One region of the Bacillus basilensis genome, then DNA from elsewhere that is predicted to be linked to it. Evidence: predicted binding sites of a transcription regulator. Region 1 holds the regulator's gene; each other region holds the start of a gene.

Evidence for each region. The regulator Rex, encoded in region 1, represses fermentation and respiration genes when NADH is low (regulators of the CRP and FNR family bind a similar motif). The targets are predictions, from matches to a motif close to TTGTGAAATATTTCACAA.
Region 2: the regulator Rex is predicted to act here: its motif matches at 1,347-1,364, upstream of pflB (formate C-acetyltransferase).
Region 3: the regulator Rex is predicted to act here: its motif matches at 1,159-1,176, upstream of ACQVV1_RS22220 (L-lactate dehydrogenase).
Region 4: the regulator Rex is predicted to act here: its motif matches at 1,918-1,935, upstream of ACQVV1_RS23575 (L-lactate dehydrogenase).

Annotation. Positions count from the first base shown of each region.
Region 1 is NZ_JBNTQO010000035.1:7,890-11,109, reverse strand. It holds gene ACQVV1_RS29170 (ABC-F family ATP-binding cassette domain-containing protein) at 1-693, opposite strand, end outside; gene ACQVV1_RS29165 (redox-sensing transcriptional repressor Rex) at 881-1,510, shown strand; gene ACQVV1_RS29160 (YdiK family protein) at 1,540-1,731, opposite strand; gene ACQVV1_RS29155 (CPBP family intramembrane glutamic endopeptidase) at 1,728-2,477, opposite strand; gene groES (co-chaperone GroES) at 2,879-3,163, shown strand; gene groL (chaperonin GroEL) at 3,202-3,220, shown strand, end outside.
Region 2 is NZ_JBNTQO010000016.1:27,001-30,220, reverse strand. It holds gene ACQVV1_RS23065 (glycosyltransferase family 2 protein) at 1-1,134, shown strand, start outside; partial or broken gene ACQVV1_RS23060 (hypothetical protein) at 1,103-1,322, shown strand; gene pflB (formate C-acetyltransferase) at 1,475-3,220, shown strand, end outside.
Region 3 is NZ_JBNTQO010000014.1:134,516-137,735, reverse strand. It holds gene ACQVV1_RS22225 (DUF4179 domain-containing protein) at 1-755, shown strand, start outside; gene ACQVV1_RS22220 (L-lactate dehydrogenase) at 1,293-2,237, shown strand; gene ACQVV1_RS22215 (S8 family serine peptidase) at 2,411-3,220, opposite strand, start outside.
Region 4 is NZ_JBNTQO010000017.1:13,314-16,533, forward strand. It holds gene ACQVV1_RS23560 (TetR/AcrR family transcriptional regulator) at 1-521, shown strand, start outside; gene ACQVV1_RS23565 (hypothetical protein) at 1,334-1,519, shown strand; gene ACQVV1_RS23570 (spore coat protein) at 1,533-1,784, shown strand; gene ACQVV1_RS23575 (L-lactate dehydrogenase) at 2,027-2,977, shown strand; gene ACQVV1_RS23580 (PTS sugar transporter subunit IIC) at 3,000-3,220, shown strand, end outside.

The DNA.
Region 1 (3,220 bases):
TGTAACGAGTTTATCTAAGAAATAACGGTCATGGGAAACGATTAGTATTGCGCCAGGATAACCTTGTAAATATTGTTCAAGCCATGTTAATGTTTCGATGTCTAAATGGTTTGTAGGCTCGTCCAAAATAAGTAGGTCTGGTTTCGTTAATAATAATTTACCGAGAGCTAATCGTGTTTTTTGTCCACCGCTTAATGTGGAAATCGTCGTCTGGTGCGTTTCAACTGGGAAGCCAAGACCACTTAAAATCGAACGGATATCTGCTTCATATTGGTAGCCACCTTGGTCTTTATAATCTAATTGCAATTGGTCATAATCAGCTAATAATCTTTCATATGTAGCCTCGTTTGAAAAGTTTTCTTCTTTTCCCATCTCTTGCTCTAGCCTTCGAAGCTTTGTCTCCATTTGTTGCAAGTGTGTAAAGACGGTTAACATTTCATCCCAAATTGTTAAAGACGTTTCTAACCCGGTATTTTGGGCTAAATATCCGATTGAGACATCTTTCGGTTTTATAATTTCGCCACCATCATGAGATAGCTCACCAGCTATTATTTTTAATAATGTAGATTTTCCGGCTCCATTTCGTCCGACTAATGCGATACGATCCTTCGTTTGAACTTCCAATTTTATGTTTGCAAGAATCGTTTCTGCACCGTATAATTTCGAAAGCGCGTTTACTTGTAATAAAATCAATGTTTTCACCTCAAATAATTTCTTAACTTTGCCATGTTTATATTTCTCAATCATACTAAAAATAGTGTATAGTTTAAAATACAGAGAGAATACTTCTTCTTTCTATTATACAAGGAATTTAATAAGTGCTAAACTTCTGTATTTGATTAAAGCATATGAATAAAGATAGGGAGAGAGGAGAGGTTATATGGAGCAGCAGAAAATTCCACAAGCCACTGCTAAGAGATTGCCTCTATACTATCGATTTATCCAAAACTTATCTCTGTCTGGTAAGCAACGTGTTTCATCAGCCGAATTAAGTGAAGCGGTAAAGGTTGATTCCGCAACAATTCGAAGAGATTTCTCATACTTTGGAGCGTTAGGGAAAAAAGGATATGGATATAACGTAAATTATTTATTATCATTTTTCCGTGAAACACTCGACCAAGATGATATAACACGTGTAGCGCTTATTGGAGTAGGTAATTTAGGGACCGCTTTCTTACATTATAATTTCACGAAAAACAATAATACAAAAATTGAAATGGCGTTTGATGTTAGTGAAGAGAAAGTTGGAACAGAAATCGGAGGCATTCCTGTATATCACTTAGATGAATTAGAAGAACGTTTATCAACTGATATACAAGTGGCAATATTAACAGTACCCGCTACAGTAGCGCAATCTGTAGCCGATAGATTGGCAGAAACAAATGTGCATGGTATTTTGAATTTCACACCAGCACGCTTAAATGTGTCAGACAATATAAGAATTCATCATATTGATTTAGCAGTGGAGTTACAAACACTTGTTTACTTTTTGAAAAATTATCCACAATAAAACGCAGAGGAAGCGACCTCTGCGTTTTATTATTGTTTTTTCTTTGTGAATTTAACTAAGATAAGGCGAAGTGCCAAATTAAAATCAATCGTTGCCATAACTGCAAATAGTATTGTCCACATATTCCAGATTGTATCTGTTACGTTCGTAATGGCGAAGCGTGTAAAGATACATCCTAGAAGGAAGTACAATGCAGCCATGAACAATGGTGAGTTTCTCATACTAAAAATCCTCCGATAAAGCCTTGCATTTTTTCAGCTTCTTTAATCATTTCTTGAATTTGTTCGTTACTTACTAAAACTTGAGCAACTGCAACTAATGTATTCATTGCAACATGAGCGGCAATTGGAACGATAATACGTTTCGTTTTTACATATAAGAAGGCGAATACGAGCCCCATAGCGGTGTATACCAATAAGTGAGTAAAATCAAAATGAATCGCCGCAAATACAAGGGAACTAATGATAGCGGCAATAAAGAAGTTAAACTTCTTATAAAGTGTACCAAATAAAATTTTTCTAAATACGATTTCTTCTAAAATAGGTCCGATTATAGAAATAACGATAAGGAACCAAGGTGTCGTTCTTGCGATATCCATAAGTCTCGCTGTATTTTCAGATCCAGGTTTAATACCTAATACATACATTTCGATCATGCCAGCAATACTTTGCGAGAAAAATGCTAAGAAGAACCCGATAAAAATCCAACCAATCGTAGCTGGAACAGTAGAACGCATCTTATCTAAATGTCTGTCGCAAATATCTGTTCTAAGTAACCAAAGTACGATACATAATGCAATAAAGAAGCTAATGATCGCCCAGTGACCAGTTATGAGTTGAAATTTCTCTTCCCTAGTAAATCCCCTGTTATCATAAAGTCCAGTTTTCAGAAGAAGTGGTAATCCAGCAATTGATGATAACTGCATTAAAATGTATGTAACGATAACCCACCAATATTGTTTTTTCAAATGGTTTAACCATCCTTTCTAACTCTAGTGTATGAGATAAGGTAGGATAACATGTAAATATGCTACCTACGATATAAACCTTACTTAAATTATGTTTTTTTTGTAAATCCTTATTTGAAATTATAATAGAAGACAGGAGAAAGTTGTGTGTGTAGCGAAAACAACTTAGGGTGTCCTTTCATATTGTAACATACGAGTAGTGGAAACAACGATTCATATAGTAAAGGTAGAAGAAGAGGAACTCTATATAGAAAAGTTTATAGCGTAATTTGCGAAAAAATTATGATTTTTTTACTTGCAAAAGAAATTGAGATTATTTATTATTATAAGTGTGTTAGCACTCGGGTGACTTGAGTGCTAATAAATAAAATTTACATAACAAAATGAGGAGGTTATTGTTCATGCTAAAGCCATTAGGTGATCGCGTTGTAATTGAGCTTGTTCAAGCGGAAGAAAAAACAGCAAGTGGTATTGTATTACCAGACACAGCAAAAGAAAAACCACAAGAGGGTAAAGTTATTGCAGTAGGTACTGGTCGAGTGCTTGAAAATGGTGAGCGTGTTGCTTTAGAGGTAGCAGCAGGTGATCTTATCATCTTCTCAAAATATGCAGGTACTGAAGTGAAATATGAAGGTACAGACTACTTGATTTTACGTGAAAGTGACATTTTAGCAGTTATCGGTTAATTATATAAATCTTAAAAAATCCAAGGGGGTCAATTATTATGGCAAAAGATATTAAAT
Region 2 (3,220 bases), on a different contig from region 1:
GAGCGCGAAGAATTAAAAGTTGATTCTTTATTAGCTGTACCGCATGCGTTAACGAAAGAAGTTGTACAAAGCATTGGATATGAATGTTTTGTTAATCCTATTGTAGCTCATTTACGCCTAGTACAAAGCGAATGGAGAATTAGTCGTCATTGCGCAATTGATGTTATTACGCCGAATAAATTCCGGCCGACCGAGCATGCTGCATACGGCACAAGCCTTTCTCAATCCGAAAAACGAATGATAGGTGATCATATAGAAGCTGTAGCAGAGCAAATAGTAGACAGCGATGGGCGCGGAGGATATCATGATGGAAATAGGAAAAGAGAAAGTGTTTATCATACTTTAGATTTTGAAGATTTTTATCAAGGGTGGGGCGTTACATCTAAGTTGTATAAAGAAAAGCAATTATCGGTCATTATTCCTGTACAAGATGAAGAGAAAACAATTGGAAACGTTATAGAAGAGCTTCGCAAAATTGAACCTTTTGAAATCATCGTTGTAGTAAATGGTTCGTCTGATAAGACTGCAACGATTGCAAAAGACAAGGGAGCAACGACAATTGTATATAAAGAAGCGCTCGGAAATGATGTGGGGCGCTCACTTGGAACGTATTTTGCAAAAGGAGAAATTGTGTTATTTATAGACGGCGATTTTGTTATTCCAGCGAATGAGCTATATCCTTTTGCCAAAGCTATTGCAGATGGAATGGATGTCGCATTAAATGATCTAAATCATTATTTAGATTTAAGAGTACCGCTTCATCTTGTAACTGCATTTAAATACGCATTAAATTTAGCTTGTGATAGAAAAGATTTAGGCGTAGGCTCTCTTATTGCTGTGCCTAATGCGTTTAGCCAGAAATGTTTGAAAGGAATTGGGTATCGGTCTTTACTGGCACCGTGTGTAGCCCAAGTGAAAGCTATTCTTTCAGGATTTGAAGTTGCATGTGTAAGTCGTGTTGAGGTCGATAAGATGAACCGTATTCGTCCCAGTGAACATTTTGCAAAAATAGGTCATCCGCCAGCTGTACTCCGAATTATTGGTGATCATATAGAAGGGTTAGAGCAATTAATTGTATTAACAGGCAGTCGTGGGGGATTCCATGATGGAAATAGAAAAAGGGATATTTTATAGGTAACAAAAAAAGTGTACAACATATGTACACTTTTTTGCTCTGTTATAAAAACTATAACAGATTAGGAGATAAGAGTATTACAGCTCTACAATGGGTATTGTTCTTATATTACAAAATAGGACTCGTATATAAGAATACCAAAAAAATACAATTAAGGAAAGGGTTAATTTTAAAGACTTTCAAATGAAGTTAACACTATACATATAGTAGTTTGCTCAATATTTCACAAACATGTCACAACTATTTCGTTCACTTTCACCAAAAAGTAGTATTCTAAGTGTGTAAGCTGTTATATAAAAAATCTTAGTCCTGTACTAATCAAAAATGGAGGAGATTAGGATGACTCAAGTATTAGAAAATGTTAAAAACGCATGGGAAAACTTTAAAGGTGAAAAATGGAAAGCAGAGATTGATGTTCGCGATTTCATTTTAAATAATGTAAACGTTTTCGAAGGAGATGAATCTTTCTTAGCGGGGGCAACTGAAGCAACGAAACAACTTTGGGATCAAGTAATGGATTTAACAACAAAAGAACGTGAAAACGGTGGCGTTCTTGATATGGATACAAAAATTGTTTCTTCTATCACATCACATGAACCAGGATATTTAAATAAAGATATTGAAAAAGTAGTCGGTTTCCAAACTGAAAAACCATTTAAACGTTCTTTACAACCATATGGTGGTATTCGTATGGCGGAACAAGCTTGTGAATCTTATGGATACGAAATGGATAAAGAACTTAGTCGTATTTTTAGAGATTGGAGAAAAACTCATAACCAAGGTGTATTCGATGCATACACACCAGAAATGAGAAATGCACGTAAATCAGGCGTTATTACTGGTCTTCCAGATGCATACGGACGTGGACGTATTATCGGTGACTACCGCCGCGTAGCGTTATATGGTATTGATCATTTAATTGAAGCGAAAAAAGCTGATTTAGATTTAACTGGCGGTGTAATGAGCGAAGATACAATGCGTTTACGTGAAGAGTTATCTGAGCAAATGCGTGCACTTCAAGAATTAAAACAAATGGCTGCTTCTCATGGCTTTGATATTTCTAAGCCAGCAACAACTGCACAAGAAGCATTTCAATGGTTATACTTCGCATATCTTGCAGCAATTAAAGAGCAAAACGGAGCTGCAATGAGTCTTGGACGTACTTCTACATTCTTAGATATTTATATTGAAAGAGATTTAGCAAATGGTACTTTAACAGAAGAAGACGTACAAGAAATTGTGGATCACTTCATTATGAAATTACGTCTTGTGAAATTTGCAAGAACACCTGATTATAATGAATTATTCTCTGGTGACCCAACTTGGGTAACAGAGTCTATCGGTGGTATGGCATTAGATGGTCGTCCATTAGTAACAAAGAACTCATTCCGTTTCTTGCATACATTAGATAATTTAGGACCAGCTCCAGAACCAAACTTAACAGTTCTTTGGTCTAAACAATTACCACAGAACTTTAAAAACTACTGTGCGAAAATGTCTATTAAAACATCAGCAATTCAATATGAAAATGATGATATTATGCGTGCTGACTACGGCGATGATTACGGAATTGCTTGTTGTGTATCTGCAATGAGAATCGGTAAACAAATGCAGTTCTTCGGCGCACGTGCAAACTTAGCAAAAGCATTATTATATGCGATTAACGGCGGTAAAGATGAAAAATCTAAAGCACAAGTTGGTCCTGAGTACGCACCGATTACTTCTGAAGTATTAGATTATGAAGAAGTTATGCATAAGTTTGATATGACAATGGAATGGTTAGCGGGTCTATATTTAAACACATTAAATGTTATTCACTACATGCACGATAAATATAGCTATGAGCGTATTGAAATGGCACTTCATGATACAAATGTTCTGCGTACAATGGCAACAGGTATCGCGGGTCTATCTGTAGTAGCAGACTCTTTAAGTGCAATTAAACACGCAAAAGTAAAACCAATTCGTGATGAAAATGGAATTGCAGTTGACTTTGAAATCGAAGGAGATTTCCCTAAATACGGTAACAATGATGACCGTGTAGATGAAATCGCTGTAAATCTGGTGAAAACATTTATGAATAAA
Region 3 (3,220 bases), on a different contig from region 1:
AAAAGGATGAGCTTGCTACATCAATTGAGAGACAAGATAACCATAGTGGTTTAACGATGAATGTGAAAGAAGCTGTTTACGATGGTGGACGTTTAGTAATCACAGTGGAATACAAAGGAGAAAATACTATTTCCAATAGTAATGAAGAGAAAGCTGGACTTAGTTATGTAACCATTAATGGGAAAGAAGTCAGATCCGCAATTGGTTCTACTTCACAGAAGTCAAAAGGACGAAACACCGTTATTGAGCAGCATGAATTCACTCTGGCTAATTACGGTGAATTTGGTGATAAAATTGATGTTTCCGTCCATGGAGAAGATTTATTTGGAAAAACAGGAACATGGAACGTAGCATTTCCTCTTACAAAAGTTGAAAGTGAGATTCGTAAATTTACTCCTAATATAAAAACATTAACGAAAGATAATCTCTATGCATTAACAGTAGATCAAATAACCTTTTCTTCACTTTCAACGAGGATTGATTTGACCTTTGATTATCCAAAAGAAATGGAAATTAATGATAGCTGGCCAGCACTTGATTATACTGTCACTGATGATAAAGGAAAAATCTACGAAGGAGTTAGCTTGCAAGTTGGTAGCACGGGACTATACGGACACCATATTGTTTTAGCTCTTCCACCGATGGATAATCCTCCAAAATCCTTAACAATTGAGCCCGCGTATCTTAGTGGTCTAAATGATACATTAAAAAATGGAGGTGCTGAAGATTTGAAAACGACAGTGTTGCTACAATAATTGAAGAGCTTGACTAGGTTTCCATGTCTATTGAATGTTAATAAGTCATGGTATGTTAACTTGAAGTGTATGGAAAAAACATTGCTATCCAGCTAAGATAAATTTGTATCCATATAATCAAAAAACGCTATTCTTTTGTAGAAATATACAGAAAGGATGGCGTTTTATATGCTGTTAACGTTGTCGGGTTTTGTCGGTAAGTCGATATATTGCAAAAATCGCTGATATATTTGGAGTTACGGTCGATATATTCTAAAAATCGCCGATATAATTTCACTTACTGACAAAAACCACAAGAAAAATCCTTTCACAATCTAAAGAAAACGCCTCCATTGAAATGGATTCCACACCTATTCCAATAACTTTACACTTTATGTGAAAAAGTTCACAATTAGGTCATAATTTGTGAAGTAATTCACAATGATACGTGCTACAATATGAATGTAAAGAAGTTAAACAACATTAAATTAGTATTTTAATTAATTACTTAAACAATCATAAAAAAATAGATGTGAACAATAGAGAGGGGAAATTAACATGAAAAAAGGTATCAATCGTGTAGTATTAGTAGGAACAGGAGCTGTAGGTTGTAGTTACGCTTACTCAATGATCAACCAAGGTGTAGCTGAAGAATTTGTACTTGTAGATGTTAATGAAGCAAAAGCAGAAGGGGAAGCAATGGACTTAAGCCATGCGGTACCATTCTCTCCATCACCAACAAAAGTTTGGAGCGGTAGCTATGCAGATTGTAAAGATGCAGATTTAGTAGTTATCACTGCTGGATTACCACAAAAGCCAGGTGAAACTCGTTTAGACTTAGTTGAGAAAAATACAAAGATCTTTAAACAAATCGTTCGCGGTATTATGGATAGCGGATTCGATGGAATCTTCTTAATCGCAACTAACCCAGTTGACATTTTAACTTACGTAACTTGGAAAGAATCTGGTCTACCAAAAGAGCGCGTAATTGGTTCTGGTACTACTTTAGACTCTGCTCGTTTCCGTTACATGTTAGGTGACTACTTAGATGTAGATCCACGTAACGTTCATGCTTACATTGTTGGTGAACACGGTGACACTGAACTTCCAGTATGGAGCCACGCTACTATCGGTGTACAAAAACTAGAAACAATCTTAGCTAACAACGAACAGTACAAACAAGAAGACTTAGATAAAATCTTCGAAAACGTACGTGATGCCGCTTACCATATCATCGAGCGTAAAGGTGCAACTTACTACGGAATCGGTATGTCACTACTTCGTGTAACTAAAGCAATCTTAAGCAACGAGAACAGTGTATTAACTGTATCTGCATACCTTGAAGGACAATACGGTGAGAAAGATGCTTTCGTAGGTGTTCCAGCTGTTATTAACCGCGAAGGTGTACGTGAAATCGTAGAACTTGAGCTAAATGAAGATGAAAAAGCGAAATTCGCTCATTCTGTAAAAGTATTAAAAGAAACAATGGCACCAGTACTATAATAATTGCTAAATAACTCAGAGGCGGGAAACTGCTTCCTACCTCTGAGTTTTTATATAATTTAATATAAATTCCTTTTCCGGTTTCCCTTGTATATCCCCAATATACCCCTTTTGCTGGATAAGGATCGTTTATAGAAAAGAGCACTCTACTTTATATAGAGTGCTCTTTATTATTATTTTTTAGGTGTTAATCCTAATTTCTTTAAAATATCTGCCAGTGTACCGCTTTTTGATTTTTCAACAGGTGTTTGTGATTTAGATGCATCCGGTCCTTTTTTCAAGAAGTTCTTTTCAACGAAACGAATATCTTTTTCGTCGACAATGCCATCTTTGTTAAGGTCACCGTCTTTTAAAGACAGTCCTTTTTTACCATAGTTGTTAGCGATAATTTCTGCATCTTTTATATCAATTACTTTATCTCCATTTACATCGCCAGCAAGGTTTTCATCAAAGCGTGCATAGTAATATTGGCCAAGTAGCTTACCATCTTTTTCAGTACCTAATTTTGTTGTTAGACGGCTTGTTAAATGCCCTGGAACTTCTACGTACAAGTTGTAGTCACGTTTATTAACAGGAAGTCCATTCAATTTGAAGTAACCGTATTTATCAAGTGAGCCTTCAAACTTATGACGGTAAGAATCCGTTGCATATACTTTTACACCAAGCTTTGTATAATCGAATTTTTCATCTAAATATCCACGTTCATTTAAGAATGCACCAGGTTTAATATTTCCTTCTACTTTTGAGTTTAAAGACATAACTGAGAATGTTTGATCTTGAAGCACACGCATTCTGTTTGGCTCTGATTCACCTTGTTTCCAGTAAACGAACACTGGTAAATCTAATTGAGCATTTGCTTCATAAAATTCATCATTTTCTACCTTGAAAGTTACATCAATGAACGGGAAGTCACCATCTAATCCGGCGAAGTTTTTATCATCGATAGCACCGCCTACTGTAACAGAACCTTCTTCTAGTTTTGG
Region 4 (3,220 bases), on a different contig from region 1:
AAAAAATTGTAGAAACAGCAGCAGAAATAGCAGATGCAAATGGAATACAAGAAGTAACGTTAGCTTCATTAGCGCAAAGGTTAGGGATACGTTCTCCCTCACTATATAATCATGTAAAAGGGTTACAAGATGTACGTAAACATCTTGGTATTTACGGAATACGACAGCTGCATAACAAGCTGGAAGAAGCGGCCGAGGATAAACATATGGATGAAGCAATTCATGCTTTAGGAGAAGCGTATGTAGCATTCGTACGTAAACATCCTGGACTGTATGAAGCAACTTTTTTACGAGATGAAGAAGTAAGAAAAGCAGGTGACGGAATTGTAAAGCTTTGTCTTCAGGTCTTACAACAGTACGATTTAGAAGGAGAGAATGCACTTCATGCGACACGCGGATTCAGAAGTATTTGTCATGGATTTGCGTCGATTGAACAGCAGGGCGGATTTGGTCTGCCATTAGATTTAGATACAAGTTTACATGTATTGTTGGAAACGTTTATTAAAGGATTACGTGAATAAGAAGCGAGGCAAACAAAAACCTTAGAAGTGATTTTTTAGTTATCTTTTTAATTGGGAATCTATATTCGTTAACAGGCGAACAGTATAAATTAGCAAATGCATTTTTATTAGCAGGAGTACTTTGTTCTTATGCTTTAACTATCGTAGTTTTGAAAAGAAGATATTAGATGAGAAAGAGGCTCTAGTGGTTTAGAGGCTCTTTTTTGTTAAATGATATTATTTTGCAGGTTTGAAAAATGTGTATATGGCTAAGAAAAAGCAAACGAAACTGAATACGATAGGATCTTGATATGGACTAGGCTCAGAGCCCTTCTGGATTTCTGTAAGGAAGTCATGTGTTTTCATATTTATTGCTCCTTTATATAAGAATACGTTTAATGAAACTAATACTTACTAATAGAGTTGCACTAATAAATACTAAGAAAAACGTAGTATTACGGTTTTTATAGTTGTTAAGCGCAATGAATAAAAAACAAATGAGAAATAACATATGTAAAGGAATAGAAGTGAGTAATGGCTTTAAAGTTAATATATCAATCAACAGTTTTACATAGAGGATTGCGTAAATGATAAAGAAGATAACTTTAACATATTTTTGTATGAGCACACCTTCCTACCATGGTTTGTTTGAGGATTATGCTGTTATTATAAGGGTAGCTTTTGAATGTTTGTATTTTTCTGTAAGTATAACATTTTTTTGTATTTATAAATAGATGTGACTGATTTGAAATGTAAGAGAGCTTTTTCATGAATACGATTTAAAAAGAACAGAATACTAAAGGAGAATGAAAGAAGAAAGGTAGGAGTATCCTATGCAAAACTTAACAGAGCTTGAAGTAGAAAACTTACGTCATTTAATTGGTGGACACGCAACAATTATTAACAAGTTGGAGCAGTATGCACAGACGTGTACGGATCCACAACTGAAACAAATGCTACAAAAAGATGCACAAGATGCACGAAATACGAAACAGCAATTAATGACTTTCCTAGGATAGGAGGAAGAGAAAGATGAATGAAAAAGATATGGTAAATGATTATTTAGCAGGATTAAATGCAAGTTTAACAAGTTATGCAAATTATATTGCTCAGTCTGATAATGAACAGTTACACCAAACGTTAATTCAAATTCGTAATCAGGATGAGATGCGTCAACGTAATATGTACGAGTACGCAAAGCAAAAGAGTTATTATAAGCCAGCAGCACCTGCGAATCCAATGATTGTACAACAATTAAAAAGTCAATTAAGTATGGAACAATAAGGAAAAGAAAACGAGTGAATTTATTCGCTCGTTTTCTTTTTGTATATGTCAATAAATACATAATAAATATTTTTCCAGTTGTAACAAATATGACGAAAATGGAATATAAAAATTCACAAAAAGGACAAAAACTTTGTTCAATATTTCACAAAGTATCCATGGTTTCTATCGTGGGAATCTCTATAATTAAGGGTGTAAAGAACAAAAGAAATAGATTATATGATCAATTAGGAGAGATTGCTATGAAAAGACATACAAGAAAAATTGCAATTATCGGTACTGGATTAGTTGGATCAAGTTGTGCATATTCCATTGTCAATCAAGGCATTTGCGAAGAGCTATTATTAATTGATATAAATCATGAACGTGCAGTTGGGGAAGCAATGGATTTATCACACTGCATTAACTTTACAAATACAAGAACAAAAGTATATGCAGGAAGCTATGAAGACTGCAAAGATATGGACATCGTTATTATTACAGCAGGACCAGCACCAAAACCAGGGCAAAGTCGCTTAGATACTTTAGGAGCAAGCGCGAAGATTATGGAAAGTGTTGTTGGCGGCGTAATGGAAAGTGGATTTGATGGTATTTTCTTACTTGCATCGAACCCAGTTGATATTATTACATATGAAGTGTGGAAATTATCTGGATTACCTAGAAATCGTGTAATCGGTACTGGTACATCACTAGATTCTTCTCGCTTACGAACAATTTTATCTGAAATGTTACATGTAGATCCTCGTAGTATTCACGGGTATTCATTAGGGGAACATGGTGATTCTCAAATGGTTGCTTGGTCACACGTAACTGTTGGTGGAAAACCAATTCTGCAAATCTTAGAAGAACAAAAAGAACGATTTGGTGAAATAGATTTAGATGAAATTGTTGAGAAGACTGCAAAAGCCGGATGGGAAATTTATAAACGTAAAGGTACTACTTATTACGGAATCGGAAATTCTTTAGCATATATTGCGAGCTCAATCTTTAACGATGATCATCGTGTCATTGCTGTATCAGCTATTTTAGATGGTGAGTATGGTGAATATGATATTTGTACAGGAGTACCAGCTATTATTACTAGAGATGGTATAAGAGAAATTGTAGAACTAAATTTAACAGAGGATGAAGAATCTCGATTCGCAAAATCAAACGACATTTTACGTGATTATATGAAAACAATTAGCTACTAACTTATAGGAGAAGGTGAAACAAATGAAGGAATATATAATGTCTCGTGTATTTAAAGCATCAGCTGGAATCGCACAAGGTATTTTCGTATCCCTTGGAATTGGTTTACTAATCGAAAATATAGGAAGAATTGTTGATATTCCGTTGCTTATTACAATCGGAGTTGTTGCAAAATCACTTATGGCACCAGCCATTGGTGCTGGAATTGCTTTTATGCTCGGTGCAAACGGTCTTGTAATTTTCTC